4 regions of the Pelosinus baikalensis genome follow, and region 4 is predicted to be linked to each of the others. Evidence: riboswitches for the same ligand, from Rfam matches in the RefSeq annotation. Region 4 holds a riboswitch; each other region holds the start of a gene.
What was found. A riboswitch is a leader RNA that binds a small molecule or an ion and turns the genes downstream of it on or off. The one in region 4 is predicted to bind cyclic di-GMP.
Positions count from the first base shown of each region.

Region 1 (8,473 bases), on a different contig from region 4:
AAATTGTGTTACATAAATATGGGATCTTTTAAAAAGGAGGGGTTCGTTAATAAACTGAAACCTATTTTTAACAAATCTATTTAGGGGATAAGGTGGGAGAATTTTATGCGGATATCAATAAGCAAGCAAATACTATTTGTATGTATTATGATCGTTATAGCTTTTACAGGGCTTAACGTATATACATATTATGAAATTGACAATGTGCAAGATGGCTATGATAATGTGCTAAAGCGAAGCGTTCCTTTAGTAGTCGAGGTTAAGGGTCTTAATATTGAATTAAATGTTCAATCATCCCAGGTTCGAGGGTATATTTTAACGATGAATCCTACATATATTCAAGGGTATGAAACCTCTAGGAAAAATATGGAGTCCACTCTGATTAGCTTGGAAAAGAAGCTAATTACACCTGAAGGCAAAGAACAGGTAGCTGCTCTGCGAGCATCACTAGCTGAATATCATAAGGTTTCTGATCAAGGAATTAATGCTCGTAAGACATTAGGTCAAGAGGAAGCCTTAAAAGCAGTAGCTGCTTCAGGAGCGAAAATCCAAGCCGCTGAAAAAAATATGAGTGATACCGTAAAGTTTTTAACCGAACGAATGGATCTTAGAATACAACAGAATATTGATGCAACAGAACATATTCAGATGCTGCTTGGACTTTTAGATGTGATTATCTTGATCTTAGCTTGTATTTTGGCACTCTTTTTAGCACGGCGCATTTCCAAACCCCTTGGGAAAGTAGCTGCATCGGCGCAAAGTATCGCCAGCGGTGATTTGCGAGTGATTAATATTCAATATACTGCCAAGGATGAGATTGGCGATATGGTTCAAGCATTTACAGCTATGACTGATAATTTGCGCCATGTGGTAGGACAGGTAGCAAAATCTGCTGAGCAAGTAGCAGCAGCCAGTGAAGAATTGACAGCCAGTTCTGAGCAGTCCGCTCAAGCGGCAGGACAAGTTGCTGAAACGGTTACTAATGTAGCCAGTGGTGCATCTAGTCAACTGGTGACAGTAGAACAAACGGTTTCAGTCGTAGGAGATATGGCGTCAGCTATTACTGATATTGCCAGCAATGCCAATCAGGTATCTGCAAAATCAGAGGAAACGGCTCAGGTGGCAAGTGATGGCGGAGATGCAGTGAACCTGGCAACGAAACAAATGCAGATCATTGAAGAGTCTGTTGCCCAATCAGCACAAGTCGTACAGCAATTAGGGACAAGTTCGCAGCAAATTGGTGAAATTGTCGATGTCATCAGCGGCATTGCCGGGCAGACCAACTTATTGGCGCTTAATGCTGCTATAGAGGCAGCCAGAGCTGGCGAGCAAGGACGAGGTTTTGCAGTGGTAGCGGATGAAGTCCGAAAGTTAGCTGAGCAGTCGCAAGAAGCAGCGCAAAGGATCGCTGTCATCATCCGCGACATCCAAGCAGAGACTGGTAAAGCAGTAGCAGCCATGAATCAAGGAACAATTGAAGCATCGAAAGGCACAGAGATTATTACGAGTGCTGGTGAGCGATTTCATGCTATTACTACAATGATTCAGCAGCTAAATGGTCAGATACAGGATATTGGTACAGCTGCTGAGAAACTTTCCATTTCCAGCGGTGATGTTGTTTCTTCTGTAGATAGTGTGAAAAGCATAGCAGGTGATACAGCAGGAGATACCCAGACCATTTCGGCGGCAACAGAAGAACAATCTGCTTCTATGGAGGAAATTGCATCTTCCAGCCAAGCCTTAGCAAATATGGCGGGTGAATTGCAGGTAATTGTTTCCAAATTTCGTTTATAGATGTTGTGTCTCCTTGTCTGAATGTAGACACTGTTAAACTATGCAATCGGTATCGCGTGCCAATAATGCCGGGTGCAATGTCCATTAGGGATGTAGTGGAAGGAATGGATTACGGCTGGCTGCGTAGCAGTGGGGGTAGGTAGTAATCTTACTGGAGGAGCCAAAACTGGCGATTATACTTCTATTACAACAAAGGCCAAACAATTTATCGAGACCATACAGTTAGCAAAAGCATGAAGTGAAATGTAAATAAGATCCTACAGACAAAATAATCTGTAGGGTCTTATTTATTAAGTAGATTTACTTGGAAGTATTAATAGGATCTTGTATATTTTCAATACAAGTGTTAAAATGCAAGGATTAAAAGCATCAAACGACACCGTAGAGCTTATATTTTAAAATAGTAAGGAGATTATCTTTATGAAATTACAGCGAATTTCTCCCAGATATATTCTAGTGACTCTCATAGCCTGTCTACTTTTTAGTTCGGTGCCTGTCTTGGCGGCAGGCAACAATACACAACCAATTGAGTATGTGAATGGTGTAGTGCTGTCGATACAATCACTGGATGTAGCACCCAATAAAAAAGTGGGTATCAGCAGTAAAAGTTTAGTTACAATCCTGCTCACATCAGGGGCAGAGTCCGGCAAGCAAGTGCAAAGCATTAACTATATTACGAATCAACCTTTATTTGATATTAATCCCAGCCCTGGTGATAAAATTATTCTTGCAGTGAGTGATGTGCAAAATGAAAAACAGTATCATATTGCGGATTATAATCGTCTTTTTCCCACGTATATTCTAGTTGGTCTTTTTATTTTATCCTTATTAATTCTAGGGAAGACCATAGGCATCAAAACTATTTTTGTTATTTGCTTTTCAGTAGTTATTATTCTTAAAGGTATGATTCCCTTGATCTTAAATTACCATTGGAACTTTATCATTGCCACGATGCTTGTTTGCGCAGTGATTACAGCCATTACTCAAATTACCATTAGTGGCTGGAACTCAAAGACCTGGGGTGCTATTTTAGGAACCGTTGGTGGCGTATTGATTGCCGGTGTATTAGCCGCTATCTCCATTTCTTGGATGCATCTGACGGGGTTAGATAGTGAAGAAGCAATGATGCTAAAGGTTACGACCCTCACCTTTATGAACTTCCAAGAAGTATTATTTGCAGGCATTATTTTAGGATCATTAGGTGCTGTTATGGATGTTACCATATCCATTGCATCGACTCAATATGAAATCAAACAGTCCTGTCCTCATTATGGATTTAGAGAAATATTCAACTCGGGTATCAATGTTGGACGCGATGTTATGGGAACTATGGCAAATACCTTGATCCTGGCTTATACAGGCAGCTCTTTGCCGCTGGTATTTTTGATCGCATCACAAGATAATGTGTCTTTCATGCGCATTATGAATTTGAATATTGTTGCAACAGAAATTACAAGGGCTCTCACGGGAAGTATCGGACTTATTTGCTCTATACCGTTAACGGCTGTTATTACAGCTTTTCTTTTGAGTCGAAAACATAGTAAATAATTATATATCCCTAACGTTCTAAAAAGTTTGGCATATGTTGACAGTTTATGTAATATAATGTAATATTAAATGGAAAAATATATTGTGGCAAACTTATCCAAAGATAAGGACGCAAAGCCGTGGGTCTAAGGGAAGATATCCTATGATTGCCAGGTTGCCGATTCAATGTAGAATTGTAATTAGCACCAGCGTATCTTAGACTGGTGCTATATTTTTTACATTTTACATATTTCAGGAGGTTTACGTGAAGCTAAAGGTTAAGGGGAAAATACTTGCAATCATTTTAATAATATCAATGGCAACACTTTTAGTTGGTTCTATCGGATATTATTATATAAACACAATGAGTAACGAAATGAAAATTATGTATAGTGAAAATCTGTTGTCGATTAAAAGGCTAAATGAGACTCGACATAATTTTAGAGCCGTCCATGGAATGATTCTGGAAATGATTTTTGGTAATCTTGATAAAGCAAGAGAAGATGTCTTGGTCACTCAGATGAAATCGTTGTCGACGGAAACAGACCAAACATTAAAGGCATATGAAAGCCAAAATTTGGGGTCCTTCGAACGGGAAAAGTTAGTAGTGCTAAAAGAAGCAATCGGTCAATATCGAACAGAGCGTCAAAAAGCTATCGAATTATCTCAGCAAGGGCGCAAGCAGGAAGCATATGCTTACTTCACCCAGCAGGCAGCCGGCAAACTGGAAATTGTCAATTCAACTCTTAAAGAGTTAGCTGACTTCATGTCAGATAAAAGTGAAAAGGCGAATCGTAAGGGACAAGAGTATGCTGGATTTGCGGGAATCGTTATTTTCACATTAACAGGATTTTTTGTTCTACTCTGCCTGTTCTTAGGTTGGAGATTATCCAATGCAATTGCCAGAAGGCTAAAATCCGTTTGCATGTTTCTAAATGAGATCGAAAAAGGAAATCTTGGGGTAGAGAGTATTAATGTGGTAGACCAGGATGAAATTGGTGATATTGGGGTCGGATTAAATAGCATGGCTAGCAGCTTGCAGCGTTTGGTACGCCAGGTAGCATCTTCATCTGAGCAAGTTGCTGCCTCGTCAGAAGAGCTGACAGCAAGCGCAGAGCAATCGGCTCAAGCTACGAATCAAGTAGCAGCGACGATTAGTGAAGTAGCCCAAGGAGCTGAACAGCAGGCAAGTGCAGTGAATGTTACGACTGTTGTAGTACAGCAGCTTTCTGCAGGCATTGAGAAAGTTGCCGAGAATTCAGCGATCATAAGTGGCGTATCCGATCAAACCTCTAAAGCTACCCAAGATGGTACACAAGCCGTAAATGCGGCAATTAGTCAGATGGAAATCGTAGAGAAAACGGTGACTAAGTCAGCTCAAGTGGTGACGAGATTGGGAGAACGATCCAAAGAAATTGGACAGATTGTCGATACGATATCCGGAATTTCTGCTCAAACCAACCTTCTGGCGCTAAATGCTGCTATTGAAGCGGCACGAGCAGGTGAACATGGCAGGGGCTTTGCTGTTGTTGCGGAGGAAGTTCGTAAGTTGGCAGAGCAATCCCAAGAAGCAGCCAAGAAAATTGCCAATTTAATTACGGAAACCCAGTCGGATACCGAAGAAGCAGTGGTTGCGATGACGGAAGGCAGCCATGAGGTTAATGTAGGAGCACAAGTGGTTAATACCGCAGGGCAAGCTTTTAGGGATATATCAGCACTCATTGACCAATTAACGATGCATATAAAAGAGACTTCAACTTCTATTGAAGAAATGGCGTCTGGCAGTAAGCGAATTGTGGAATCGGTACACGACATTGATACGATTAGTCAAGAAACGGTTGGCAGGACACAAACCGTTTCTGCCGCCACAGAAGAGCAGTCGGCATCTATGGAAGAAATTGCTGCATCCAGCCAAGCATTAGCTAAAATGGCAGAAGAACTTCAAGGGATTGTTAGACAATTTAGAATGTAGAAAATCATACTGAATATAAAAAACCTTTCTATAATACATAAAAAGACCCTACAGGGGAGACTTTTTTAGTGTCTGCTCTGTAGGGGACATTTTATATTAGAGAGGTTTTTATTATTTACTCATGGACACTTGTGATTACATGTTAAGTTATAATCGTCAAACCAAAATAGCAAGAAAGTGGAAGCATGATTTCCTTGATTTTTTGACTAAATCTCTTTAGAGTAGAAGGCAAGGTAAATCTAATAAGATCTAGCGGAGTAAGGCGAATCATTATATAGTAGTAAAATAGCAGTATAGAGCCGAAGATAATTTTAAAAATAAGGTGAGGTCAAATGAAAGTATTAATCATTGATGATGAAAAAAGCATTCGCACCATCCTTTCAGAAATGGTACAGCAATGGGGATATGAAGTGATCCTTGCTGCTGATGGTGAAAGTGGATGGAAGATATTCCAGATTATTAATGAGCCTGTTATTGTGCTCTTAGACTGGATTATGCCCGGTATAGATGGGGTGGAGCTATGTAAGAGGATAAAACAAGGCGCAAAAACGTCCCATACGTATGTCATTATGCTAACAGCAAGAAAAAGCGATATAGAAGATATGGTTATTGGCTTTGATGCTGGAGCGGATGATTTTTTGACTAAGCCAATTGATCCAAGAGAACTGAGTTGCCGATTATCCGTTGGCAGCCGTATTTTAAGTTATCAATATGAATTAGAGCAACGCAATGCTGCCTTATACGAGACTACACGAGTGATGGAAAATATTATGAGGGAGTTACAGACTGTAAATGGAAAGTTAAAAGATCTTTCCATGGAAGATGAAGTTACAGGTATCGCCAATAGACGATGTTTGGAAAACTATTTGGCTAAAGAGTGGTGGCACGCATTGCGAGAGAAAAAAATAATGACATTTATCATGATTGATGTGGACTATTTCAAGCTTTATAATGATACCTATGGACATCTGGCAGGAGATGAATGCCTAAAAAAGGTTGCAGCAGTATTGGATCATAGTGTGAAACGCAATTCAGATATAAAGGCACGTTATGGCGGTGAAGAATTTGCAGTTGTTTTGTATGCTACGGATTATGCTGGAGGAAAAAAGATCGCTGAAAAAATCAGGTTAGCTGTTGAAGAGTTGCAGATACCTCATAGTGCTTCTGCAATTAATCTCTATGTTACTATTAGTTTAGGCGTTGCCACAATGATACCAGATCCCGATTCCTCTTATGAGATGTTGATCAAGAAAGCCGATGATGCTTTATATCGGGCGAAACGTGAAGGCAGAAATAGATGGATTGCTGTTTGACTTAGGAAGAGGTGGTAGCATGCTAAAGGATGAAAAACTGATTCAAGAATTTGTTGTAGAAGCGAAAGAACATGTAGAAAAGATAGAGTCAGGACTGCTGTCCTTTGAACAAAAAGAGTATGATGAAAATGTGATCAATGCAATTTTTCGCTCGGCGCATAATATTAAAGGGACAGCAGGTTTTTTTGGTTTTCAAAAAATCGTTGAATTATCTCATGCCATGGAAAGTGTACTTGGAAAGATACGGAGCAGGGAACTTGCTCTAATACTTGACATCGTGGATGCATTATTAATGGCTAATGATGAGCTGCGGGAATTATTAGATCACATCGCTATAAGTGAAGAACGAGACATTGCTTCTTTGGTAAAAAGGCTGCAGCATATTTATATAAGTGGTAAAGATGCTCAGCTGATTGAAAGATTAGATGCTGCGGATGAGACCTTCATTCCTCAAATACCCCAGAAAACAGCAGCAAAGAATCACAGGGATGATGCCAATAACAAGATGATTAGTGAATTGGGAAAGAAAGGTCATAAAATATATAAATATGTGCATGAAATTGATTCTCAACAGATTGATGTAGAGCGATTTTCTATCAATATGTCAAAGAGTATTCAGTCCATTGGAACCATCTTGAACAGTTATATTCGAAACAAGAATTTTTTAAAAGAAGAGAATTTTTCTGGGCAAGAAATAGTATTTTTGTTTAGTACTGTGCTGGAAAAAGAACTGGCGGTAATGGCAATTGGTGCCAATGCAAGAGATATTGAGGAGCTTTCCATTGCCACTCAAAGTGCAGAAATTTTTCAACTATTATCGGAAATAGAAGAAAAGTCAGCTTATCCTAAAGATGAGAATTTACTTAAGAGCAAGCAGAAGGCTTTAGAGTTTTCAGAAGAAAAAATTAAAAATGATTTGGCTGAAGAACGTATTAAAGTGGATGTTGCTTTACTTAATAATCTAGTAAATTTGTCTAGTGAGATGGTACTGGCAAGAAATCAATTACTGCGATTATTAGAAGCACATGTGGACGGGATACCGGGTATTCGGCCTGTTTTACAAAAGATTGATCATACCACCACCGAAATGCAAGAAAAGATTATGCGTACCCGGATGCAGCCGATCTCCATTTTATTTCATTCCATTCCACGTTTAGTACGTGATTTGTCAAAGAAATTGGGGAAAAGCCTTACACTGAAAATGGAAGGCAAGGAAGTGGAAATGGATAAATCTATTCTGGAAGGATTGATCGATCCATTTACCCATCTGATACGTAATGCATTAGATCATGGCATAGAAAAGCCTGAGATGCGAAAGGCTTTAGGGAAAGATCCTACTGCAATGATCGAGATAAAAGCTCGGCACGAAGGTGGCCGAGTGATTATCGATATCATGGATGATGGAGCAGGGATTGATGTGGAGAAGGTTAGGCAGCAAGCTTTGCAAAAAGGGCTGGTTGGGCAGGATGAAGCAATGGATATCAGTGAAAGTAAAATGGCAGAATTAGTCTTTTCACCAGGCTTTTCAACCGTCTCCCAGGTAAGTGATATTTCAGGTCGGGGCGTAGGTTTGGATGTGGTCCGATCGAATATTGAAAAATTTGGCGGTACTGTAGAGCTGCATACCTTGAAAGGAAAAGGAACGACTTTTCGCTTGCTGCTGCCTTTAACCTTAGCAATTATACCTTCTCTCATTTTAGCAGTTGGCAAGCATAGCTTTGCTTTACCTCAGGCTCATTTACAGGAAATTGTGCGAATCGCAGATGGACAAGAGACAGGGAGATTGCAGTGGATTCAAGGGCAAAGAGTACTGCAGCTGCGTGGGAAATTAGTTCCCATTGTTCACCTTGCAGATGTGATTGGTTTG
Region 1 is NZ_JAJHJB010000002.1:300,664-309,136, reverse strand. It holds gene LMF89_RS02930 (methyl-accepting chemotaxis protein) at 106-1,794, shown strand; partial or broken gene LMF89_RS02925 (beta/alpha barrel domain-containing protein) at 1,797-2,031, shown strand; gene LMF89_RS02920 (YibE/F family protein) at 2,215-3,342, shown strand; cyclic di-GMP riboswitch class I at 3,419-3,504, shown strand; gene LMF89_RS26130 (methyl-accepting chemotaxis protein) at 3,587-5,293, shown strand; gene LMF89_RS02910 (GGDEF domain-containing response regulator) at 5,626-6,606, shown strand; gene LMF89_RS02905 (chemotaxis protein CheA) at 6,626-8,473, shown strand, end outside.
Region 1: linked by a shared signal. The riboswitch ahead of LMF89_RS26130 (methyl-accepting chemotaxis protein) and the one ahead of LMF89_RS24480 (methyl-accepting chemotaxis protein) in region 4 are both predicted to bind cyclic di-GMP.

Region 2 (8,473 bases), on a different contig from region 4:
ATTATGATTGATCTCATGCATACTGGCACTTTGTTCTTCAGATGCAGCGGCTACCGTTTGTGCACTTGCTGCAGTTTCTTCTGCAACACCGCTGATATTTTGGGCATTCTCTACCATTGTTTGCGTTCCCTTTGCTGTTTCCTCAATTGTATGCGTTATTTGAGCAACTACAATTTTCACCTTATCGAGCTTATCAATAATAACTTCAAACCCTTTTTGAGTATTGAATGTTACTTGTTTTCCTGCTTCCACCTCATGGTTTCCTTCACTTACATGTAGGACAGCATAATCAATGTCCTCCGTCATTTTATTAATAATTTCAGCGATATGGCGTGTTGCCTCAGCACTTTGTTCCGCCAGCTTCCGAACCTCTTCTGCGACTACTGCAAAACCTCTTCCTGCTTCACCAGCACGAGCAGCTTCAATAGCAGCATTCAACGCTAATAGGTTGGTTTGACCTGCAATGCTTTGAATGACTGTAACGATTTCTCGAATGTTTTCAGACCCTTTTGCCAAGGAATTTGCCGCCTCTGTAATACTGATCATTGATTTTGCAACAGTTTCATTCTGTGTAACGATCTGAGTCAGTAAATTCATCCCTTGGCTTGCTTCTTCAACAGCATTTTGAGTATTTGCATTCACTTCATAGGCATTCGAGTTCATTTCCTCAGTACTTGCAGAAAGTTCCTGAATCGTAGCTGACATCTCTGTTATATTCGTAGTATTCTGGGCTGACCCACTCGCAACTTCCGCTATCGTATTAGAAACAATTTCTGCTGCACGTAACTGTTCTTCTACTGTTGCACTTAATTCTTGACTAGATGCTGCCAAGGATTCAGAGTTTTGGCGTATTTGCCCTACTAGCGAGCGCAGAGCATTCTTCATTTGGGACATTGCAGTAACCATATCACCTATCTCATCATTAACAGCAGCATGTTGCTCAGCAGCTGTTAAATCAAAATGACTGATTGCGTCCATTTCATTCCGAACACGATGTAAGCGTTTCGCCATATACCTACTATACCAGTATGCTAAACTACAAACGAATAGTATAATAAGCATACTTAAAATTCCAACCAAATTCTTGGTATCTTTTTGTTCCTGCATAAGTTTAACCGTTGATTGCTTTAAATATTTCTCTTCTAAATCAAAGGTTTTATCAAATTGCAGGTCTATCTGCTGTGATAAATTTCTCCCTTCCACAAGCAATGTATTGAAGGAAGGGCTGTTAGCTTTTTTTGCATCCATAAGCTGTCCCATTTTAAGACTATAGTCATCCATCATCTTTTCTAGTTTAACAGCTTCTGTTTTCACTTCTGGATTTTCCACACCAGATACAAATACCTTTAAATCTTTTGCGCTATTCTCAAATTCTTTTCTGGAATTTTGTTCATAGCTGCTAATCGAGTAGGCCATAAAACCTCGCAATTCAGCAATACCAGTATGCATACCATCCTGTGCCTTCGTGAGTAAGAGCATATTTGCGGAAGTATGTGTAATTAAATTTTCATATGTATCACTTGCTGTCGAATACTGATATGCTGTATATCCAAGCAGTATAAGCAGAAAGGAAATGGAAGTGAGAAACATACCTCCTAATTGTGCAACAATAGGTATTCTACGCATAAAATAACTCCTTTACATTTTAATTGTTAAGACGGCTGCATAAACTCGTTTATCGCATCTCCTTCCATAAAAAAAACCAGATTGTTACATGAATTGTAATTCATATAGCAACCTGGCAGACATAGATTAAAATCGTTAGTCCCATAGCTTTGCGTCCTTAACTTTCGCTAAGTTTGCCGAACATTAAATGGTATTAAATTTATGTATTAATAATTCTCCTCAAACTTCCAAAATCCTCTAAATTAAGACAAATATTTCGCCTTGTTATTAAACTCAAAATCGAGTAGAGGAAGGCCATGTGCCTGTCCTTGTATTCGATAAAATCGATTAACAGCGAGAATCCACTTAGAAGTTCATTATTCGCTTTTTTGGTGCAGATTTAAATATCTGCATTTGTTAATCCAATCCTTAACAGCTTTTGCTGCTCCATCAAATCCAGAGAATAAGGTCGAGGCTGAAACTCCATATAGTTCGCACAAATCAAGAACTTTTGCAGTATATTTTACAGGTAATGTTATCTTCCATAAAGGTGTATTGGGGAAAGATGCAAACTCATCTTCAAGAGGTTTTTGGGGAAATGGCTGTCCTCTGCCTATTGGTTGCTTTAACACCGTAAACAAGCCCGATTGAGCCGCAAGATTACTGCTAGTAGACCCTGGAACTTTAATTATATTTATATTTTTGTATGAACGAATCTTTTCTACATTCAATGCCCATACTGCAATTTTAGTATTATTCTCCTCAATGTCGTGCTTTGCTAAAGCGGTGGATGCGGCAAAATACGCTGCAACATAAGAACGTTTAGACCAATCGAGAAGATGAGTAGGCACACCATGATGCTGAGCTAAAGCCATTAGCTCTATTAATTCTTCATTTGGCCACTCAGATGGATTAATATAATATTTATCTGTTGGATACGTTCGTGGATCTAAATTTCCACGAAGTTCAGCAGAGTCATTAACAATTTTAAGACCAAGTAAATCACATTGTTTTACAAATTGTTCTAAGATAGCTCTTTCAGAAAAAATTTGTTCATCTGCAGTCATTTCTCTTTGTCCAAATATTATTTTAGAGGGACTATTTTTTCGTAGTATGGAGGGTATGAGATGCCAACTCGCATCCCTCTGTCCACGATAAATAAATTGGCTCGGCTTATCTCCTAGAGTTTTTTGAGGCGATAATATATCCCAAAATTCATCAACAGTATTAGCTTCTATAAGATTAAATTTGTTAAACATAAATCCTCCTATTGTAGAACGAATACCTACTTTACACGCTGCTTAACAATAATACTCATTTAACATTCTGCTCAATTTTAATCCACTACTATTCATTTCCTGTTTTTTTGTTAGTTCCGCCTTTTTATAAAAAAACAGACCTACTCCACTACTTAATGGCTAGGCTGTCTCTTACATAAAAAAGCATATTAGTCATAAATATGTATCATTAAGCAACACTCTGAGAAAAAGCGAGGTCAGCGAATTTTTTATGTTCACTGACCTTCTTGTTTTGTTATACAGTAATTAATATTCTCGTTTTAAATACCAAATTGATCAGTCTCAATCCACTCCATACTTAGAAGAGACCAGAAATCAGTTGCGAGTTTATTCAAAACGTAATCATATGGCAGCCAACCATAACCTTGATCACCCCAAGTGATTCCCCAAGAATTACGTATCAGTAGAGCCCCTGTAGTTTCTTGATTATATTTGGTATTTTTGATTTTTATAGTATCATCATAACCTACTGCGACAATGGCATGCCCCCACTGTGCTTGTTCGTCTGGACCTGGATAAGGAATTCCACCAGGAACGTTTGACTGTGTAAATGAATTAAAACCATAAAAACCAAACATCGATGGAATGCCAGATGCAATGTACTTTTTCACACTATTCAATACTTCGGCGGAAGATTTATTCATACCTAACGTATCGTGGCAAAAATATTGCAATGCTTCATAGTTATCTGCTACTGCATATATAAAAGAGGATGGCTCTTTATCAAAGGCTGGATCATTATCAGTATATTTCCAGTAGCTTTCGGATGGTACGCCACAAAGTACTAAAGCTCCCATAGTATCTCGTAAATAGGAACCTTTATCTCCTGTTACACCTCTCAAGTTTCGTGAATTTTTATAAATAAAAAGACGTGAGGCTTTAATGTGATTGGAAAAAGATCTATTCTCAAAATATTCGATTATACCTGCAGCCGCATGCGCAGTGCACGCCCCCAGCGTACCTTGGTCTTGAATTTCGGAACACCATTGTCGTAGATCTGCCTTGGTCGGTAACGGAACATTGTCAGATATCCCCAACTTTTGCATGACTTTCTCAATCTTAGGATGGACCTCTGTATAATCACGCAAATCAGGTAATGGTGGTAACCATCCTGTACCTACTATTCTATTGTCGGAAAGTATTGCTTGATGATTCATAGTGATACCTCCTAAATATATATACCATTCTACATATGATTCAGTGAGAGTTGCACCATGAAAAGTCGATGAAATACAGAACGATTTGAAATAATCTTCATGGCACCTAACCAGTCCCATGTACTGAGCCTTGCGCGAGGTATGGTAACGTACACTGCGAAGCGTAGACATCAACACAGGAACAGGATTCTTAGAATCATTTAATTATTTACTTCTCCTTAAGATTTCTTTTATCCTTCCATTTTTTAACATTAAAAAAAATAATTAATCCAATATATCTAGAAGAACGTCAAGGAAAAAGATAGATAAACCGCTTATCAAATGATAAGCGGTGCTTCCGGTTTCACAGTCTTTTCATTTGTAACAGTCTTCAAGAAACAACAACTTACTACACAAAAAAAGCACACACAACATTCATTCGTTGTGTGTGCTTTTTTTGCATATATTCTACAGCATTACTGCGCTTTCACATCTACCTCAAACATGCGATTCCAAGGAAAGGATACTTCTACTTTTTCCAACGGAAACTCACTCAAATTTTGCTGAGCAAAATTCTGTATGCGTTTGGTAGCATCTTGGGTAAGGGTGGGGCGCATTTCATTTAATTGTACATTGTTGATTCCTTGAGGGATTAACACTTCATTCATTAGATCACTGCGCACATTAGCTTGATACGCCCAATCATCTAAGAGACGAACAGCAATGAGATTATTTTTGTCGGAGGCTGCCATGCGCTGAGCGAAAGCAGCTTGTCCAATGGTATAACCAATGGTGTTGCTGGCTGTATTCCAGCCAGAATAAGATTCTAACTGAGACGCCAGTTTGCTATCGGTCATTTCTTTCATAAAGGCATTGTCGGAACCATTGGCAAAAGAAATATCTGCCACCGCTACTTTTCGGCCAGCATTTAAGTAGCTTTCGATCTGTTTTACAAAGGCAACGGTTTCTTTGCTAGCTTTTGTTTTATTTGATTCCATGCCTGCTTCTCTGGTCCAGCCATCTACTGGTGTATTGACTGCCAAAATCATATCAGCTACTTTATCCGATAATAAAGGTACAAAACCTGCAGCAAACAAATGATCTCTTACATTTTTGCCAACCGGAGTATCTTCATAAGAAGGAATAGTCTTATTACCAACACCTTGAGTATACATCACAGAGACGGTAGGTATGGTGAAGGTCAAATCATTCACGGCTCTTGTCAGCATGAGCATTCCTAACTGATCTGCACCGGGAAAAGAAGAGTATTTACTGGCAGATAAATCGGCTGTTTCTTTTCCTAGCCATCTGGATTCCTGATGAGATCTTGACAGCGGGGAGCAATCATCACGACCGATTAGCAAGTAATTAAAGATATTTTGTTTTGCTGCGGAAACAAGCTGTAAATTTGCTTTAAAGTTCTTTTCACGCCTGTTTACCCAATCTTCCATAATATCTTTCGGAACTTGCGCATTTAATGTCTCTAATTCTTTCTTTTCTTTTTTACTTAACTTCTCCATTTCACTTTTATCTTGGAGAGCGTGAATGCGAAAAATCGCTGGTCCATAGGTTTCGTAATACGCTGGTTCTACCCCACCGCTGGAAGCATGGGGACTACGCATAATCGTACTAAATACATATAGGCGTACAGAAGGATTCAATTCCTTTAGTTTTTGAAAATTTGCCACTCTTTCCAGCAGCACTTCCTCACTGATTTCATGAGTTCTAGAAGCAACCAATCCGCCATAAATCAGTGCATCGGCTGATACTACGACTCCGTCTGCTTCTTTCGCATGAGCAAAGACCCATTCCCATAGTTGGTCGGGATTCGCACTTCTCGTTCTGGCTGCAAGAGAGTCTTCCGGTGGAACCAGAATATCAAATCCACCTTTTTTTACGGTATCGACTACGTATTCATAACTTACAGGGCGATTGTCAAAGGGGACATACATAAGGGTTTGGGCATATCCTGGTACATGGATAAAGAATAGCAGGAGAAAAATTGCTGTTAAAATACCTTTTTTATTATTCATGTTCATCCATCCTTTCTTTTGCAAAAATAGCTGCTAATGATTGTTCTTTCGCTGGAGCAGTTAAATAGTTGTACCTCATGACCTCAATATTCATATCAGCAATATCTGCTGGCGCATCCACAAAGGAAATATTGTTTTGGGCAAACCGCACATAGTTCGAGGTAAACTCGCCAAAACATACATTGATGGGATTATGATATGCAGCAATCTCTTTTAATTCTTGTCTTAGCGCCTGGGTACAGTAATAATTACCAAGAATATAGGGATAGGAAATCAAGGCCAGATTGATCACAGCCGCTCCTGCTAGAATCCTTCCGAGATAACGAATTGCTTTTTTCTGATTGGACCAAGCAATGAGTGCAAGACAAATGCAGGCGAACCAAATTTGCGGCACATATCGTGCCCACCAAGATTCCGGATTTATGAATGCCGATATCATAATACTCACGACCAAACCTACCCCATAAAATGTATCCTTCTTAGGAGACCAGAATAAGAATAGCAAGATAAGACCACTAATCACCAGCATACCGCTAAACCAAGGACCAAATCCTCCAATTCGAATATCCGCGCCATAAATGAAAGGTCTAAGCTCTTGTGCAGTGACACGAAAAGGAGGCTTTACCACGGGTTCTTCCATATCAAACTGATTCGTAGCCATAGAGAAATTAGCAACGTATAGTTTCTTTATTCCACTCATTTGTAAAAAACCCTTTGGGGAATTACTGGTCATAATATCCATCGACTTTGATCCTGCACCATATAAGGGATAAAAAGGATGCCCATAAAAAAGGCTGTTGGTTATATACGGATTATAACCAAGTATGCAAATCCCCGCAATAAAAGCGATGATTGCCGCTTTCCCAAGGTTCCAATAACTTTCTCGTTTCTTTAGCAGCCATAGCCACCCGCCCAGTAACCCTATACAGGCAACGGCATATACGATACCGGTAAATTTTACATTCACCAACAAACCAATGCTCATGATAAAACCAGCTAAAACAAATATATCATACTGCCTGATCATTTGGTAAGACAAAGCCAGTAAACATAATAATAAAGATGCCAGTTGTCCATCGATGTAAAAGCTTAGGGATTGATAAATGCTTACCGGATTAAAAGCCAATAGCAAACTAAAACATATGGCTTGGTTTACACTACATCTCTGACTATTCTGTAACGCAGAAAACGTTAATAGAAAAGATGCTGTGATCAATAGCAAATTGAAGGCTTTGCTCTGTTCGATTTGTCCTGTTACCGTATATAAAACCGCTTCATAGATCCATGGCCCTTTTGCATAGTGATTTAGCAGCACAGCAGATTGGGACTGTTCTTTTGTCAAATACTGCTGAAAAGGATTCCAGTGATTAACCAATTGTATGACTGCTTCTTGATGATACACCTGCCCATCATAGGAGATATCATAAAACATACCACTTAGCAGCATAAAAAAGTACATTAGCATTATGGACAGACTCCCTATACTAAAAAGCCATTTCCAGTTATTTTCTTTTTTGTAAAAAATTCCACTAATAAAAACAAAGATAAGACTACCAGCGGCTGACAGCCATAAATGAATGGGCAGCAAGGGTATGCCCATTCCAAATCCAATAGCTGATAGCGCTAAAATAAAAAACATAAAGGACAATAAGGTTAGCCCTAATATAAAAGAAAAGCTTCCTATCATATATTTCCTCCCAACTGAATCTGTTACATACGATAAAAAACAAAAGCCAATAAGAATCCTACTATAAGCCCCCCCAATACTTCAACGGGAGTATGCCCCTGCCGCTCTCTTAATGGTTTTGTAATTTGATGAGGTCCTATATGTTGATTGATCATCGCAGCCTGTTTTCCTAATGCCCGCCTGATCCCCATTGCATCAAACATGGTAATCATAAGTACTGCTACGCCCAAGCTAAATATTGGCTGATTGATTCCTTCTGATAAACCAATAAAAAAGACTGTACTGCTAATGACAGTAGTATGAGTGCTTGGAAATCCCCCATTACCAATTAAAGTAACAGCCTCTCTGCGAAAACGAATATAATTTATGATAAATTTGACTGTACCTGCTGCGAACCAAGCAATAACAGGTATTACGGCATATTTATAATCCAATGTAACATCCTCCTAGGATCTGGCTACTAAGGTAATACCTGCTATAATAAAGAGCATTCCTCCCATCCTTAGCCAGTTTATGGGTTCATGAAAAATAAAATAGGATGCAATAAACACTAGAATATAGCCTAAACTTACCATAGGATAGGCATAGCTAAGTTCTACTTTTTTCAAAGCCATAATCCATAAAATTGTGCTAATACCATACAAAAATAGTCCTAGCACAATCGGCCATTTGATTTTTTCTATTATCGTAACACCAGGATTTTGAACCATTTGC
Region 2 is NZ_JAJHJB010000014.1:47,974-56,446, reverse strand. It holds gene LMF89_RS11600 (methyl-accepting chemotaxis protein) at 1-1,626, opposite strand, end outside; cyclic di-GMP riboswitch class I at 1,730-1,814, opposite strand; gene LMF89_RS11595 (FRG domain-containing protein) at 1,983-2,864, opposite strand; gene LMF89_RS11590 (C1 family peptidase) at 3,164-4,060, opposite strand; gene LMF89_RS11585 (DUF4127 family protein) at 4,516-6,072, opposite strand; gene LMF89_RS11580 (hypothetical protein) at 6,065-7,759, opposite strand; gene LMF89_RS11575 (divergent PAP2 family protein) at 7,783-8,193, opposite strand; gene LMF89_RS11570 (SMR family transporter) at 8,206-8,473, opposite strand, start outside.
Region 2: linked by a shared signal. The riboswitch ahead of LMF89_RS11600 (methyl-accepting chemotaxis protein) and the one ahead of LMF89_RS24480 (methyl-accepting chemotaxis protein) in region 4 are both predicted to bind cyclic di-GMP.

Region 3 (8,473 bases), on a different contig from region 4:
ATCGACTTAAAAAATACACTCAATATCTTCATATCGCCGGGAATCGAAATAGTTTTTCAAAAACAGATCTTGACGCAACGTTTATGCGGATGAAAGAGGATTCAATGAAAAATGGTCAATTAAAACCGGCATACAATATTCATTTCGGCGTAGATTCTGAATATGTTGTGTGGATAATAGCTGGCCCGCAGCTGCCTTTAGAGGAACGAAGCAAACATTTTGAAGTCTCAAAACTATTTCAGCAAAAACGAGAAGAATCCTTAAATCGAATACAAAGGGAAGAAGGGAAAATACTCCGGATGAACCGCAGCATCCAATCGGAAGGAGCTTTTGGAGAAGTGAAAGCAGATATGGGCTTCCGAAGATTTCTTGGTCGTAGGAAGCAAAATATTTTGGCAAAAAGTATCTTGGTTAGGACTCGCACTTAATGTGAATAAACTGCATAATAAAATACAAAGTGGCAGATGCGGGTCCTATTTGCATCCGTTGAAAGTAGCTTAAAACCAGAAAAAGGGCACACAAAAATTTGAGGAAAATGTTCCTCTATTTTCGTGTGCCCTTTTTATTCCAGATAATACTATCTTCAATTTTAAAAGAGAATTGCTAATGCGACAGCCTCTTTTTTGATTAAGAATTAGGATATTTAAAATCCTCGAAAGCGTTCCACTACTAATCGCGATTTAAGATAAAATGCTAGAAAAGATTTTAAACTTATTACCATTTATTTTGTAATAATAATGCTTGGCAACAATAATATATTTATGGTAATATATCAATGCTCTCTTGGAGTTTGGTTTGATAAGTAAAATAATAATGAAAAAGGCAAACTTATTGAAAGGTAAGGACGCAAAGCCATGGGTCTACATACATTTTGTATATGACTGCCAGGTTGCAATTGCAACTTGGCAGTTTTTTGTTGTAAATATAAATAATATTAGATTAAAAATTCTATGATTATGAAGTTCTAACAAAAGGTAATAAATGGTAAAATGATACGAATGATCATATTCAGAGTAGCTACATAGTGGAAGAAATAGGTACTGATCGCGGTTTATTATGATACATTTTATCAGGATGGTGAATTATTGAGTGAAAAAAAATTTAATATTACTATTTGCCATGGCAGCAGTAATTAGTACATCTACAGGGAATCCCTTTGATGGTGAGTGGATGGGAAACGTGGTATATGCTTCAAACCAGCTTGATAGTGCTTCTACTGAAAAGTTCAAGGCTGACTTTGCTTATGAAATGGCACAAATTACAGCAACAATTGTATCCGCACCAACCACAAATGTTGAAAATTTTAAGATTGAATTTGCAGATGCAACATCTAGGTCAACAGCAAAAGTAATGCAAATTATACCTAACGCCCAAAGAACTGAGTTTGCCTACGAAATGGAACAGATTAGACGTAAGATAATTGATAATCCAAACTTGAATATTGAAGAAGCCAAAGCCGGATTTGTAGATGGAATTGCACAACTTACAGTAAAAATCATAACGCATGTAGATAGCAGCACAATTGATACTGAGCAAAAAACAACATTTCTACGGAATAATGCTGATATTGAATCAAAAACAATAAGTAAGGTGAATGATACTGTTGCTGATCAAAAAGCAATCCTTAATACAGGTTATATTGATCAGGAAACATACACAGCCCTCATAGATGAGTTGATGCATATAGGACAGCGTAGTAATCGCTCGGACAACAAGGTGAAGTTTGACGGTGAAATTCGTTATCATTATGCATTTAACAGTGGGTCTGAACGCTGGAAGCGAGATTCTTCTGGAATTCGTATGTATCTTAGAGCTGATGCTGCACTTAATAAGGATTGGCGTGCTTATGGTATTTTGGAAAGTAAAAAGAATTTAGTGCATTATAATAATGAATTCAAACTTTCACGTTTATATGTGGTGGGAAAGGTTGGCACATCCACAGTGAAAGCAGGATCTTTTGGATATCTAATGGCAGAAGGAAATATTTATGATAGCGGCTTTGATGGTATCCGAGTTGATTTTGAGGGATCAGTAAAATACACATTGAGCTACGGAGAAACCAATGATACAAAAGACACAGCGATTGCCACAGCACGGTATGAGGATTTTGATTATAATCTGGAAGCTGGCATGTATCATTATCAGACGGATGACAGTAATCAAAATACAATCTGGACTCTTGGTGGAAATTATAATTTTAGTAATTTTAGCGTAGGAACGATGGTCTTGAGTTCCAGCCTGAAGGATCGGAATGGGAATGACAACGGCTATGTATTAAGCCTTAACTATGGTGATTTAAAATCATGGAGAGCGGGAACCTATGAAATATTTGCCAAATATTACAATCAGTCCAGAGGAACATATATTGCCCATGGGATGAATGGCATAGGAGGTTCAATGCAGGGGTTTAAGGGCTATGGAGTGGGAATGAATTATGCACTCAAAGAAAATCTTGTTGCAGGTATAGAATATTACAGATTATCAGATAAAATTTCTAAGGATAAAGGTGATACTTGGTGGAGTCAATTAACGTATTATTTCTAAATAAATACGCAGGTGAGATGAAATAAGGATGGAAATATTTGAAAGAATTCGGACAAAAAAAGATTTCTTAGCAGTTGTCGGGCTTGGATATGTAGGTTTACCAGTTGCTGTTGCTTTTGCTGAGAAAGTTAAAACCCTGGGAGTTGATATTAATCAAGAAAAGATTGATATTTACAAAAAGGGAATTGATCCTACCAATGAAATTGGCGATGAAGAAATTCAACGTACAACTTTGGAATTTACCAGTGATCCAACGAGGCTAAAAGAAGCTAAGGTTATCATTGTCGCTGTGCCGACACCTGTCAATGGAGATAAGACACCCAATCTGGCACCGATTATCAATGCCAGCAAAATGATAGGGGAAAATTTATCTCAAGGCACTATTGTTGTTTTTGAATCCACAGTGTATCCAGGAGTTACAGAAGATATTTGTGCTCCTATTTTAGAAAAAGAGTCGGGTTTGCTATGTGGCGAAGATTTTAAAATCGGCTATTCGCCGGAGCGAATTAATCCTGGGGATCGAGTACATACGCTTAAAAACATTCAAAAAATTGTAGCAGGAATGGACGAAGAAACACTGGAGATTATTGCGGCTGTTTATGAGCTGATTATTCATGCAGGTGTTTATAAAGCGCCCAGCATTAAAGTTGCAGAAGCGACAAAATTGGCTGAAAATGCCCAAAGGGATATTAACATCGCCTTTATGAATGAATTGGCAATGGCCTTTGATCGTATGGGGATCAATACCAAAGAGGTTATTGATGCCATGAATACCAAATGGAATGCTTTAGGTTTTTATCCAGGATTAGTAGGCGGTCATTGTATTGGAGTCGATCCGTATTATTTTATTTATCAGGCTGAAATGCTGGGGTACCACTCGCAGATTATTGCCGCTGGCAGAACAGTCAATGATAATATGGCGATTTTCGTCACTGACAACATTATAAAAAAAATGATTCAATCTAATATAAATGTCAAGAAATCTAATATTTATATTATGGGTATCACTTTCAAAGAAAATTGTCCGGATATGCGCAATTCAAAAGCGGTAGATGTTTGTAAGCACCTTGCTACCTATGGAATCAAAGTAAATGTGGTAGACCCTATTGCCGACAAAACAGAGTTTAGACAAGAGTTTGATATGGAATTAGTAGACATAAAAGATGTTCGAAATGCTGATTGTCTGGTCTTTTTAGTAGCGCATCAACAATTTAAGAATTTGCGGACGACAGACTTGAGAAAGTTATTTAAACAGCCAAGATTACAAACAAAATATGTCTTTATTGATATCAAGAATATATTTGACCAAAAAGCCATAGAAGAAGAGGGATATTCTTACTGGAGTCTTTAATTATAAGGGGTGATATACGTGAAAAATAAGATAATAGTATCATCACTGGTTCTATTTATCGGTGCTTGCCTCATCGGGATATTTTTCTTTAAAGACTTTTTTATAGCGCCGACAGGCGGCGACTATTGTAACATTACGGATATAGAAAGTTCTTATAATGCTGAGGCAGAAATTGCACAAGCATTAGCTAAAATGAAAAGTAGTCAAGACAAAGCAACTGTAATCATGCGTAGCAATAGTGGCCAGCGTCGGATTGCTATAACTTTTGATGGGCTAACAGATGGCACTAGCATGCAGCAAATTTTAGACCTATTAAAAAAACATAATGTGAAAGCAACATTTTTTGTAGATGGGATGCAGACTGCCGAAGATCCGCAAACCGTTGTAAATATCAAAAAAGCAGGGCATAAAATAGAAAACTATTCACTTTTAGGCATTAGTAAAATGGAAACTCTACCTGTAGAAAGAGTAGTAAAAGATTTCAGCCGGGCACAAAAAATCATCAAAGTGATCACAGATCAAGAGCCAAATCTTTTAAAATGCAATGATACCAACTATACGGATCAATTATTACAAGCAGCAAAGGCCTGTGGTTTTAATAGTGTGGTGAAAAGTGATGTTTTTTTGAATGTGAAACAAATGAATTCTCTTTTGGCAGCGGACACTTTTGTCGGCAAGCTTAAACCAGGAAGCATCCTTTCCGTTAAACTAAAACCCAATACTGAAAAGATTGTAAATGAATCAGGAAAAACGGATTTACGACCGGCGATTGACAAGCAGCCTGGATTAAAAGAGCTGCCGCAAGAGGCAAACTTGGGAGAAAAGGAAACTATCGCTGCGGTAGAAAGACTTTTAATTGCTATTAGCAAGGCAAATTATACTACGGCCTATGTAGAAGATTTCGCAGCTGACAGCAGTATGCAAAATCCAGTAAAAACGACTTTTTTTCAAAATAGTATAAACAACGTTAAAGAAAGTATTCACTACTCGTTTTTTATAAAAATAGCTTCTTTCCTACAAGAAGAATTTACGTCTTTATTTATTGGCCGAACAGCTTATGCGGCAGAGAGTGTAAATAGCGAGGTACAAGAAATAAAAGTGATTTCAACCACAGAGCCGGCTCTTTCTTATACCTTCGGGGGATTAGCAAATGAAACAGTGGTCAATGATGTACTCACAAGGTTACATCGTCTAGGCATTAAAGCGACCTTCTTTGTAGCAGAAGTAGAGATGAAAAAGTACCCTGAAACACTGCGAAGAATCATTGAAAATGGACACGAAATTGGTATTGCGATCAGACCTAAGGATGGGGAGACTGCTGATGAGACGCGCAGTACAATTCTGCGTGATAGTAAGAAACTGCAAGAACAGTTTGGGGTGGCTACGAACTTGGTAAAACAGCCATGGGGCGCCGTATCGGATACAACTAAAGAAGTGATTTTTAGTTTGGGCTATAAATTGATTGGTCAATCTGTCAATGTTGTCCAAAACAAACATAAAGATTACACTTCGGCAAATCAAGTGATGGCGGAAATTTTCGGAAAATCCATGTTGTCTTTAGCACGGGGACAAATTGTACACTTCAGAATGGATTATTATGCTAATGATCGATTGGTTGGCGATTTGGCTGAAATAATCAAGCAACGCAAAGTGGATAACATTGCCTATGCAACATTTTATGATAATCCTGCCAATAATTTATCGAATGACTCTCAGTATACGATTAAGCCGGTAGGAGAAATTCTGAATAATACTAGATTTATTTATCGATACCCGGTCGACCTGACAACTGTTTCTGCACATCTAAAAAATGATGGATCTGAGCAAATGATTGATACACACAATTTTCTGGCAGAAGCCTCTAAACGCTATATCGGAAACAGGGATGTTAATGACAATAACAATATGCTAGGTTTCTCAAAAATGGACACTCGTCGTCTTGATAAGAGTGGATTGATACACACAAAAGACAATGTTATTTTCATTACCTTCGACGACTGGGGGACGGATGCGTCAGTCAATAAAATACTATATGTCTTGCGCAAGCATAATGTACCGGCAACATTTTTTATTCTCACCCACAATGTAGTAAATAACCCAAATCTGCTTCGAACGATTGCTATGCAAGGTCATAATATTGGAGATCATTCTGACAAACATAAACCTATGGTAGTTCGGGATCCAAAAACAGGTAAGCAAGTCAATACTCAGGATAAAGAAGAGTACATTCAGGAGCTTGCTACATCCTATCAAAAATTATTAACTATTACAGGAGATGTAAACGTTAATGGTAAACCAATGTTAACCAAATTTTTTCGCCCGCCAACGCTGGCAATCAGCAAGATGGGAATTGAGGTGCTGTTTGAAACTGGTTACGAATTTATTGTTTCCGGTTCGTGCAACACAAATGATTATAGAGCAAAAAATGTTCCTCAACTTGAAAAAATAATTGAAGATGGAGTATATACAGAAAATGGGGAAGTAAGAAAAGGCGCTATTTTGGTTCTGCATATGTTAGATAGTGCTGCGTACACTGCAATAGCTTTAGATATACTGCTGACTGCAAATGAGGCCAAAGCAGATTCTGATCCTTCCAAATTTAAAGTCGGCAGGTTATCAGACTACTTAATTGATGGCTATTCGCAAATCAGCCGAAAATCACTGAAATGAAATAATAATGATCATGTTTAATGCAGCAAAAGTATAAATTATCATAATGACATGATAAAAGTGATTGATTATATGCTGCTCTAATCAGCAGCGTAGAAATGGCAAGGAAGTGGATGATGGATAAGATAAAAACAGAAGAGGATATTTTACTTGTTGCCAAACCTGATCGCAGGCTGATTTCTAAAGTACCTGATAAAGAAAAATTGCGTACGAATATAGATAGACGCCGCGTAAAGGGAAATGAGGACCCCAACGATATTTCAACTCTTGTAGAAAATGAAAAAATGGGCAGACGCTACTTGGTGAATTATGATGTCTCAATCCGATATGTTTCTAATGGAAAAGAAGTAACATGTCTCGGGAAAGGCGTTGATATATCGACTACCGGTATGTTGCTGGAAGTTGCTCCGGAAGTGGCTCAAGGCTTGAGCCTGGCATCACAAATCAAACTGAAGTTTGTCATATCGCCCGGCTCGATGCCGGAAGGTTATGAGATGAAAGTTGATATTGCCGCCCATTATATCCGCTTTGACAAAAATGCAGAAGGGAAAACCTTGTGTGGAGTGGAATTTATCGAGTCACTTGCCCAGTATGCAACAAAGAAGAAAAATTGGTATATGCTTTCCGCTGCCTCATTTTTTCTATTCTTTATTACTGCCTGCATTCTTCTGATGAGGGCAGAAAGTGTGCTTTATTTTAAATTTAATAAAATCTTGTATATGTACAGTATTATTGCAGCAACATTCTTGCTTACTCGATATCTGTTTGGTTCTTTTTATCGACCAGTTCCTATTGACAAAGATTTTACGCCTGGGGTGACAATTATTGTTCCTTGTTTCAATGAGGAACAATGGATACAAAGAACAATTTTAGGCTGTATTAATCAAGATTATCCTATCCATAAACTAGAAGTAATTGTTGTAGATGATTGCTCTAATGATAAATCCGTTGAAAAAATTAAAGAGATCGTAGAAGAACTGAAGATTAAAGAACAACGCTATGATATTGAAAACAGGCTTCATTATATTGTTCAGGAAACAAATGCAGGTAAAAGGGAGGCATTGGGAAAAGGAGCAGTATTGGCGCAACATGAATTGATTGTATTTGTTGATTCTGACAGCTTTTTGGATCCTTTTGCTATTCGAAATATTGTCCAGCCCTTTAAAGATACAAAAATGGGAGGTGTTTCCGGCAGAACCGACGTTGCCAACACCTATACCAATGTACTCACGAAAATGCAGGCTGTACGATATTACATTGCCTTTCGTATCATGAAGGCTGCAGAAAGCTATTTTGATGCAGTCACCTGTTTATCTGGTCCTCTGTCTTGTTACAGAAAAGATTTGCTTGTTAAATATATGGATGCTTGGCTAAATCAACGATTTTTGGGGGAGAAAGCTACATTCGGCGATGATCGAAGCATGACCAATTTCATATTAAGAGAAAATCGCACGGGTTATCAAGATACCGCGATATGTAATACCATTGTACCGAACACCTACAATGTTTTTTTGAAACAACAGATGCGCTGGAAACGCTCATGGCTTCGAGAGTCCCTAATTGCAGCAGGATTTATGTGGAAAAAGGAACCTTTTATGGCCTTATCTTTTTATATGGGCGTAGTTGTACCGCTCTTAGCACCGATTATCGTAATTTATAATTTAATTTACATTCCGATAGCACATCGCGTGTTTCCTTTTACCTTTATGATTGGTATTTTTTTAATGGCATTGCTCATGAGTATGGCCCAATTATTTCTAAGAAGAAGCTCAACATGGATTTACGGATTGTGGTTTTGTTTATACTATGAAGCCGTACTTTTATGGCAAATGCCCATTGCTTGGGTTACCTTTTGGAAAACGACATGGGGAACACGCATGACTCCGGCGGATCTTGCAGAATTGTTAA
Region 3 is NZ_JAJHJB010000063.1:5,330-13,802, reverse strand. It holds partial or broken gene LMF89_RS26430 (transposase) at 3-428, shown strand; cyclic di-GMP riboswitch class I at 812-897, shown strand; gene LMF89_RS23605 (porin) at 1,090-2,544, shown strand; gene LMF89_RS23600 (nucleotide sugar dehydrogenase) at 2,573-3,895, shown strand; gene LMF89_RS23595 (polysaccharide deacetylase family protein) at 3,914-6,565, shown strand; gene LMF89_RS23590 (glycosyltransferase family 2 protein) at 6,682-8,473, shown strand, end outside.
Region 3: linked by a shared signal. The riboswitch ahead of LMF89_RS23605 (porin) and the one ahead of LMF89_RS24480 (methyl-accepting chemotaxis protein) in region 4 are both predicted to bind cyclic di-GMP.

Region 4 (7,798 bases):
AATATTGTATTCTGCTATGATTTTTTTTACCTGTTCCATTTTTTCTGCATCAGGAGTGCTGAAGATTTCCCATCCCTCACGGTCTAAGGCATTCATCTTACTATGCCCAAGTGGATGATAAGGAAGAAGTTCCACACCAAGAATCCTGGTATTTTCTTGAAGAAATTGGCACATTTGTTCAATATTATTTCGATCATCATTCACACCGCTGATTAAAGGTACACGAACGATGACCTCATGATGATTCTGAGAGATTCTAATAACATTCTCAAGGATTTTCCGATTACTAACGCCAGTCAGCCTTTTATGAACCTGTTCATCCATATGTTTAATGTCTATAAATACAGTATCTAATTCTTTAACAATATCTTCTGCATCTTCCCACTCAAAATATCCGCTGGTTTCAACCGCAGTATCAATTGCAAGCCTTTTACACGCTAGAATCAGTTCTCTCAAAAACTCACTTTGAACAAATGGCTCTCCTCCAGAAAAGGTAACTCCCCCTTTCGATTCCCGATAGAAAATGCTGTCTCGCTTAAGGATCTTGATGACTTCCTCTACTGTCATTAATGATCCGATCTTCTTTTTTGCACCATTGGGGCAGACTTCACAGCAATCACCACAACAGCAGCATTTCTCTCGGGCAAAAGAAAGAGGAATGCCCCCATCCATTGGAATTGCCTGATGATTACAAGCCAAAGAACATTGTGCACAGCCTATACATCGATCACGAAAGTATAAGATTTCAGGATTGGGATTCCAGGATTCAGGGTTAGCACACCATTTGCATCGTAAAGGACATCCTTTTAGAAAAACTGTACTTCGAATCCCATCACCATCATGAACTGACCATCGCTGAATTTGAAATACATTGCCAGCAATCCGATTACTCTCCTTCATAGGATCACACTACAGACTTTCATAGGTTGTTCTTTCGATAATTGCATCTTGCGCTTCCCTAGAAAGGTTAACAAATTGTGTACTATAACCTGCCACCCTCACCAGCAAGTCTTTATAATCATTTGGCTGCTCTTGCGCTTTTCGTAATATTTCCGTGGAAATAACGTTAAATTGAACATGAAATGCACCAAGAGAAAAATAGGCGCGAATGATCGAAGCAAGGTTCTTTTTGTTCCTCTGCGTCTTTAACAGATCTGGCGAAAACTTAACATTCAGCAGAGTACCTCCGGAATGTACATCATGATTGATTTTAGCAGCAGACCGCATCGCAGCCGTTGGACTGGTAAGATCCGTACCAGCATGAGGCGATACCCCTTCCGTCAAAGGAGTCATGGATTTCCTGCCGTCAGGGGTTGCACCAATAATACTTCCCGCAGGAATGTAGTTGGAAATCCCCATAAATGCAGAATTAAATGGCGATCCAAAATAATCCTTATAGGATTTAATTTCTTTATTATAAAAATCAGTAATTTCTACAGCAATACTGTCAACTTCATCTTCATCATTACCATACTTAGGACAAGCCAGTGCGTCTTTTCTCATTTCTTCATATCCCTTCCAGTTGACAGCTAGCGCTTTGCCCAACTCTTCTAAGGTATATTTCTTTTCTTCAAAAATCAACTTTTTGATAACCATCAGAGAATTAGCAACATCAGCCACTCCGATTCCAGTAATGACAGGACCAACATTATATTTGGCTCCCCCTTTACTCAAATCAACACCTTTATCCATACAACCATCTACGAGCATCGAAAGGTAAGGACGAGGCACCATTTCCCCATGTATCTGCTGAGCGGTTACCGTTCCGATGACAGAATGCTTAATCAAATGAGAAAGCTGTCGCAAAAAAGCCTCTTTAACCTCATCATAACTCTTAAACCCAGTAATTTCTTTTTCCACAAGTCCCATCACGTTGCCGGTGATCTGGCTTTTTCCGCTGTTTAGGGCATATTCAATAGCAGCAGCTAAATTTAGATTGACTGCTGAGGTCCATTCGCCAACTTTTCTAAAATGAGGTACTACGCAGCCGCAATTACTCCAATCCCGTGCATCCTCCGGTGATAATCCTGCAGCCAAGAGCATCTGGGAACCAACCCGATCATTGTGAACTGCCGGGAATCCAGTTCCAACACTAATAAGATCACATACCGCCAGCAGAAATTCATCAGGACTGTCCGGATGAATGCGCACACTAAGTCCAGGCTGATGCGTTTTCACATTCTCCGTAGCTTTTAAGCACATATACGAAAGTTCGTTGGTTGCATCTTTTCCATCTCTCGTTCTTCCGCCAATGGTTAAATTTTGAAACGAATTGTAACCTGCAAAAAATTGAGCCGTATTGCTTGAAATTGCCCAGACCCATTCAGAAAGTTTCAACCAAAGAGATTCGATTAATTCTTGTGCCTGCGCTTCATTAATAATCCCTGCTTTTACGTCATGAGCAAAAAAAGGATACATATATTGATCAAATCTTCCCAAATTGAGAGCTAATGAATTCTCTGACAGTATAGAACCTAGCTGAGTAAACCAAACCATCTGAATTGCCTCATGAAAGGTCTCAGGGGGATATTGCGGAACTTTTCTACAGATCCGTGCAACTTCCAAAAGTTCATTTTTCCGTTTGGAATCCCTCTCCTCTTCTGCCAATTCCAATGCTTTATCGGAATAGCGGTGAGCAAGAGCAATAATACCGTCACAAACTAAGACAGCTGCCTTGTAAAAATCAATTTTTTCCAGTGCCTCTTTTGTGATAGGCTCTAACTCTTGTATACGGCTTACTGCATGCCTCTTTAGTTCCTCAAAACCTTTTTTGAAAATAATATCTTGATAGTCCGCAGTGATTTCACCAACTGCGCTCCTCCACTTAGAGTCATTATCGATAACACCTGTATCAATTAAAAGCTTGGCTGTTTCGTCATTAATTCGTAATAAGAATGTTTCTTCCAGTGATTTGCCCTGCCAGTAAGGAAAGACCTCGCTTCGAAGTATCTCTTTGTCTTCTTCGTTAATCTGATATTGATCTTGGCTCCGAGTACTAAAAGAGTCCATTTCCTGTTCAACCCATTTCCAGGAATATTCAGGACAGACAATGCCTGATCTTTGGAATTCGCCAATTGATCCTATAATGAGTTCATTATCAAAAATAGTGATTGGAATACTGCTGCATACGGCATTAAATGCTTTTGCTCTTCGAATAATTACAGATTGACCTTCTGTTTCCCTGTGGGATTGAGTAAAAGCAACCGCCCGATGAATGCTGATCGAAGGTTTAGAATGAATATAGGATTGTTTAAACTTTTCAATTCTGTAACTGGACATCTTACTACCTCCTGTCAAAAAATAGTTAGGATAGAAACTCCGACAAACGCTCACTGGCATCAGCCATATGCTTCTTTAGAATTTTCTTAGCTAATTTAGCATCCTTGTTCTTACAAGCATTAAGTAAATCCCAATGCTGTTTTTGAGATGTAAGCTGATAATTCATTGATACAAGATACAAGCGCATATAGCGCTCAACGTTGTTATGCATGACTTGAATCAGTTTCAGTAAGCGGGGTCGTCTTGCCTGCCGATATAAAATTTCATGAAATCGTTTATTTAACTCGCCCCATCGACTGCTATTCATCTCATTCTCTAGCTGCTTTAAAACTATCGCTGCTTCTTCCAAGTCGATTGTAGTTAACTGAGGAACCGATAACTCTAATGCACCGATTTCAAGAAATTGACGAATATCAAATATTTCTCTTGCTTCCTCTGCGCTCAATTCACTCACAATGGCCCCTCTGTTAGGATAGAATTTTACTAAATCCTCCGCTTCCAAATTTTTTAGTGCTTCTCGCAGGGCACTCATGCTTACATTGAACTGCAGCGCTAATTCTTCTTGTTTTAATTGCATTCCACCCTGCAGATCACCATTTAAAATCCTTTCACGAAGAGCTTCTGTAATAGCGGTGGGTATACTACGATGTGAAATTGTATTGGTTTTATAATTATTATTTTTCATAGCATTATTATAACATGTATCAAAATCAATTTCGATTTTCGAAAATCTTTTCTTTTATTATACGCTCCCCGGCCAATACAGTAAATAATATTATCGATTGTATACAGTATATATTCGATAATACATTGTTCTATAAGAAAAAACGCTGCGCGTCCTATAAAACATGTAAAATAAAACGCAAAGGACACAAAGGGTTTTTATTTATTTTTTCGTACACTCCTTTGTGTGCCGCGTTAGCGGCATTGTGCCTTTGTGGTTCATAATATCTCACCTTTTCCACACCTAAAAACTTATACTTTCTATGCTTACCAGAAAAAACTACTGTTTTTTTCATTGCGAATTAATGCTACTTTCATCTTCTAAAACGTATCGATTCTTTACTATAAAAAATGGGATATTCAGATTCTCATAGACTCTGAATATCCCTCTTTGCTCCAGTTTTTTTATAAAATTGATCTTATATGGAAAACTTCCTAATTTCTTGTTGCAATTCTGCTGCCATGTCAGCTAATGCATGACTGGAAGAAGCGATTTCCTGCATGGATGCTGACTGTTCTTCTGTCGCTGCTGAGATGCTTTGTGTTTCGCCAGAAGTATTTTTCATAATACTTTCAATATCTTGTACGGCAGTAACAATTCTTTGACTGCCAGTCTTCATTTGCCCGATGGAATCCGTTATCTGATATACTTGGCTGGCTACCTGACCAATAAGCAATTCGATCTGTTTAAAAGCTGCGCCTGCAGTGCTTACCACTTCATTGCCAATCTCAACTTCTCTTGTACCATCCTTCATTGTTACTACAGCTTCTTCTGTATCTGCTTGAATTTCATTAATCATATCCGCAATTTGTTTAGCCGCCTGCTGGGATTGTTCTGCTAATTTTCTTACTTCTTCCGCTACAACAGCAAATCCGCGTCCTTGTTCACCAGCACGTGCCGCCTCAATAGCCGCATTTAAGGCCAATAAGTTGGTTTGCCCTGCAATTCCTGAAATGGTGTCTACAATTTGTCCAATTTCTTTTGATCGTTCACCTAATTTCGCTACTACTCCTGCAGATCCTAAAATTGTCTTTTCAATAATATTCATTTGATTTACAGCATTGAAAACAGCCTTACTTCCCTGGCCTGCAGCCGCTGCGGCCTCTTTAGAAGTCACATTAACGGTTGCAGCATTTGTGACAACACACTGTATATTAGCCGACATATCGTCTACAGCCGCAGAAGTTCCATTGATTGCTTGCAGCTGCTGCTCCGCCCCCTGTGCTACCTCCATAATCGAGGTGGCCACTTGAGTAGATACATGGGCAGATTGTTCTGCACTGGCTGTAAGTTCTTCTGATGAAGCAGCTACATGTTCTGCCGTTTGAGCAATCGCCTTAATTAGATTACGCAGATTTTCTGCCATAGTAGAAAAATCTGCAGCAAGTTGACCAATCTCATCATTTGTCTGAATCGTAATGTTTTGTTCCGAAATATCTCCTCTGGCTAGACGTTGTGCAGATTGAGATAAGATTGCAACATTCTTGGTGATTCCACTAGACAATCTCCAAGAAGCAGCAGCTGACAATAAGATGCCAAGCAAAGCAGTTAGTCCAAATTGATATCCTAAAGCCGTGACCTGACCATACACATCTTTTACGTCAACGGTGATACCCATTGTCCAGCCAGTAGCAGGAATCTTGGTATAAATCATTAACTTTTCTGCTCCGTTTGCCTCATAGGTTTGCATGCCTTTATCCTGGGCCAACATTTCTTTTGCAAATTTTTGCAATACAGGATCTTCATGTACGTTCTTTGAAACTTGTGCAGCATCCGGATGTGCTAAAATAATCCCCTTTTGATCAATAATCGTGCCATACCCTTTCCCATTTACATTGACTTCTTTAATCTTTTCACTCAGCAAATCTAAAGATATATCAATACCAACAACACCGCGAAAATTTCCTGCCTCACTTTTTAATGGTATGCCTGCGGACACAATATATTTTTTGGTAAATGCATCAACATATGCATCCGTAAAGACTAGTTTGTTTTTATCTTTTGTTGTCTGATACCATCCACGCTTACGGGGATCATATCCTTCAGGCAAAACAGCTCCTGAACCATCAATCATTTTACCATCTTCTAATCCGGCATATAGATCCAGTAAACTAGAATCTGATTTGTAGTTTTGTACAAAAGAAACCGGGATTTCCCTATCACCTAACACAACTCGAATATTCTCACTTGTTGTCACTGCGGTTTGCGCCTTCGCCAATAGCCAGCCGTCTAATTGAGTTGAATAGGTATTGGCAACCGAGAACATTTCATTCTTAATATTTTCCTCTACCTGACTTTTCGCATAAAAATACCCCATCGTCGTAGCTACTAATAATACCAGACTCGTAATCGCCACCATGATTAAAAATTTCATTTTTAATTTCATATATACGCCCTCTCCTCTCACCTAACATTCCAATGAATAAAATACTGAATTAAGTGTCTTAATATAAAAGATTGCCAAGTTACATCATAATCAACAAACGATGTAACCTGGCAATCATAGATGTAACATCCTTAGACCCATGGCTTTGCGTCCCCACCTTTAGATTGGTTTGCCCATATATGGTATTTTCCTCTATTTTTCGACATTTTTCTTCAAATCCCTTTCGCTTCGCTAAAAAAATAATAGAACCTCCCAATTAAGGAGGTCCGCTATGTACCATATTCTTCGTTCTTTCATACTATAAACAGCCTAGTACCTTATCTGCATTAAAAACGCTGCCACTTTAGCAGTCTTTTTCCGTCCTGCTTCGTTGTCGCCGCCTTACAGATTCCCGATCTGCGCGGCTCCTCCGCCTTGCAGGTCAAAAAAATCCTCGCTAAAATATCTATAGTTTTAGCAGATGAAGTACTAGAATGCTTAAAATGTAAGGGAAGTGTTATCTTGGTTTTAAAATCTGATTTTCAAGATACCTTAGAGTTTTTCATTTTCTCAAATCTTCCCGTCCTTATGAACCCAGGTAATGCTATGAATGTAGTTGTTTCCAATGAAATCATTCCTACAGCTCCCACTGCTCCTCTTACTTCCACATCTGCGGTTCCAACTGTCGCTACAGCACCTGTACTTGTTATCACCCCAGAGACGTTAAAGGCATTGCAATCTTATACGATAAACAATTTTCCAGATATAGGACTTCCTCAGGATATTGCCCAAATTGCCAAAGATTTCATTGCAAATCTTCCCCCGCTCATCCCAATTACTCAAACCACAGCTGTTAGCACAGCTGTAACTATATAAGATATCGCATCAAATAAGTCTTGCAACTCCAATACCGATCCATGTAGCTGCAAATCCAAGCAGAAGATTAAGTCCAATGTTATACAACGCCATTATCATATTAGAGTCCTCCAGTACACGAAAGGTTTCGTAACTAAAAGATGAAAACGTAGTTAAACCACCAACAAAACCAACGGTAATCAGTAGCCGCCAATAGGGATTTACAATAAAACGTTCTGTCGTCAGTGTCATAAATATGCCAATAATAAAACACCCTACCACATTTACAATGAGTGTTCCATAGGGAAAATCAGCTCCAAACCGCTCGGCAGCCCATACGGAGACTAAATAACGAGCTGTCGCCCCAATACTTCCTCCAACGGCTACCGCTATGATTCTCAACATCCTTATCACCACCTCATCCTTACACATTATACTCTTATCCACGACCTCCAGCAAAAATTTTTAGAAAATCGCTACGCGTCCTTTAAAAAACCTAAAGCGAATGGAACCACAAAGACGCAAAGGACACAAAGGGGGTTTATTTATTTTTTCGTGCACTCCTTTGTGTGCCG
Region 4 is NZ_JAJHJB010000078.1:21-7,818, reverse strand. It holds gene LMF89_RS24495 (glycyl-radical enzyme activating protein) at 1-900, opposite strand, end outside; gene LMF89_RS24490 (glycyl radical protein) at 910-3,279, opposite strand; gene LMF89_RS24485 (GntR family transcriptional regulator) at 3,305-3,964, opposite strand; gene LMF89_RS24480 (methyl-accepting chemotaxis protein) at 4,422-6,389, opposite strand; cyclic di-GMP riboswitch class I at 6,488-6,573, opposite strand; gene LMF89_RS24475 (hypothetical protein) at 6,891-7,244, shown strand; gene crcB (fluoride efflux transporter CrcB) at 7,254-7,628, opposite strand.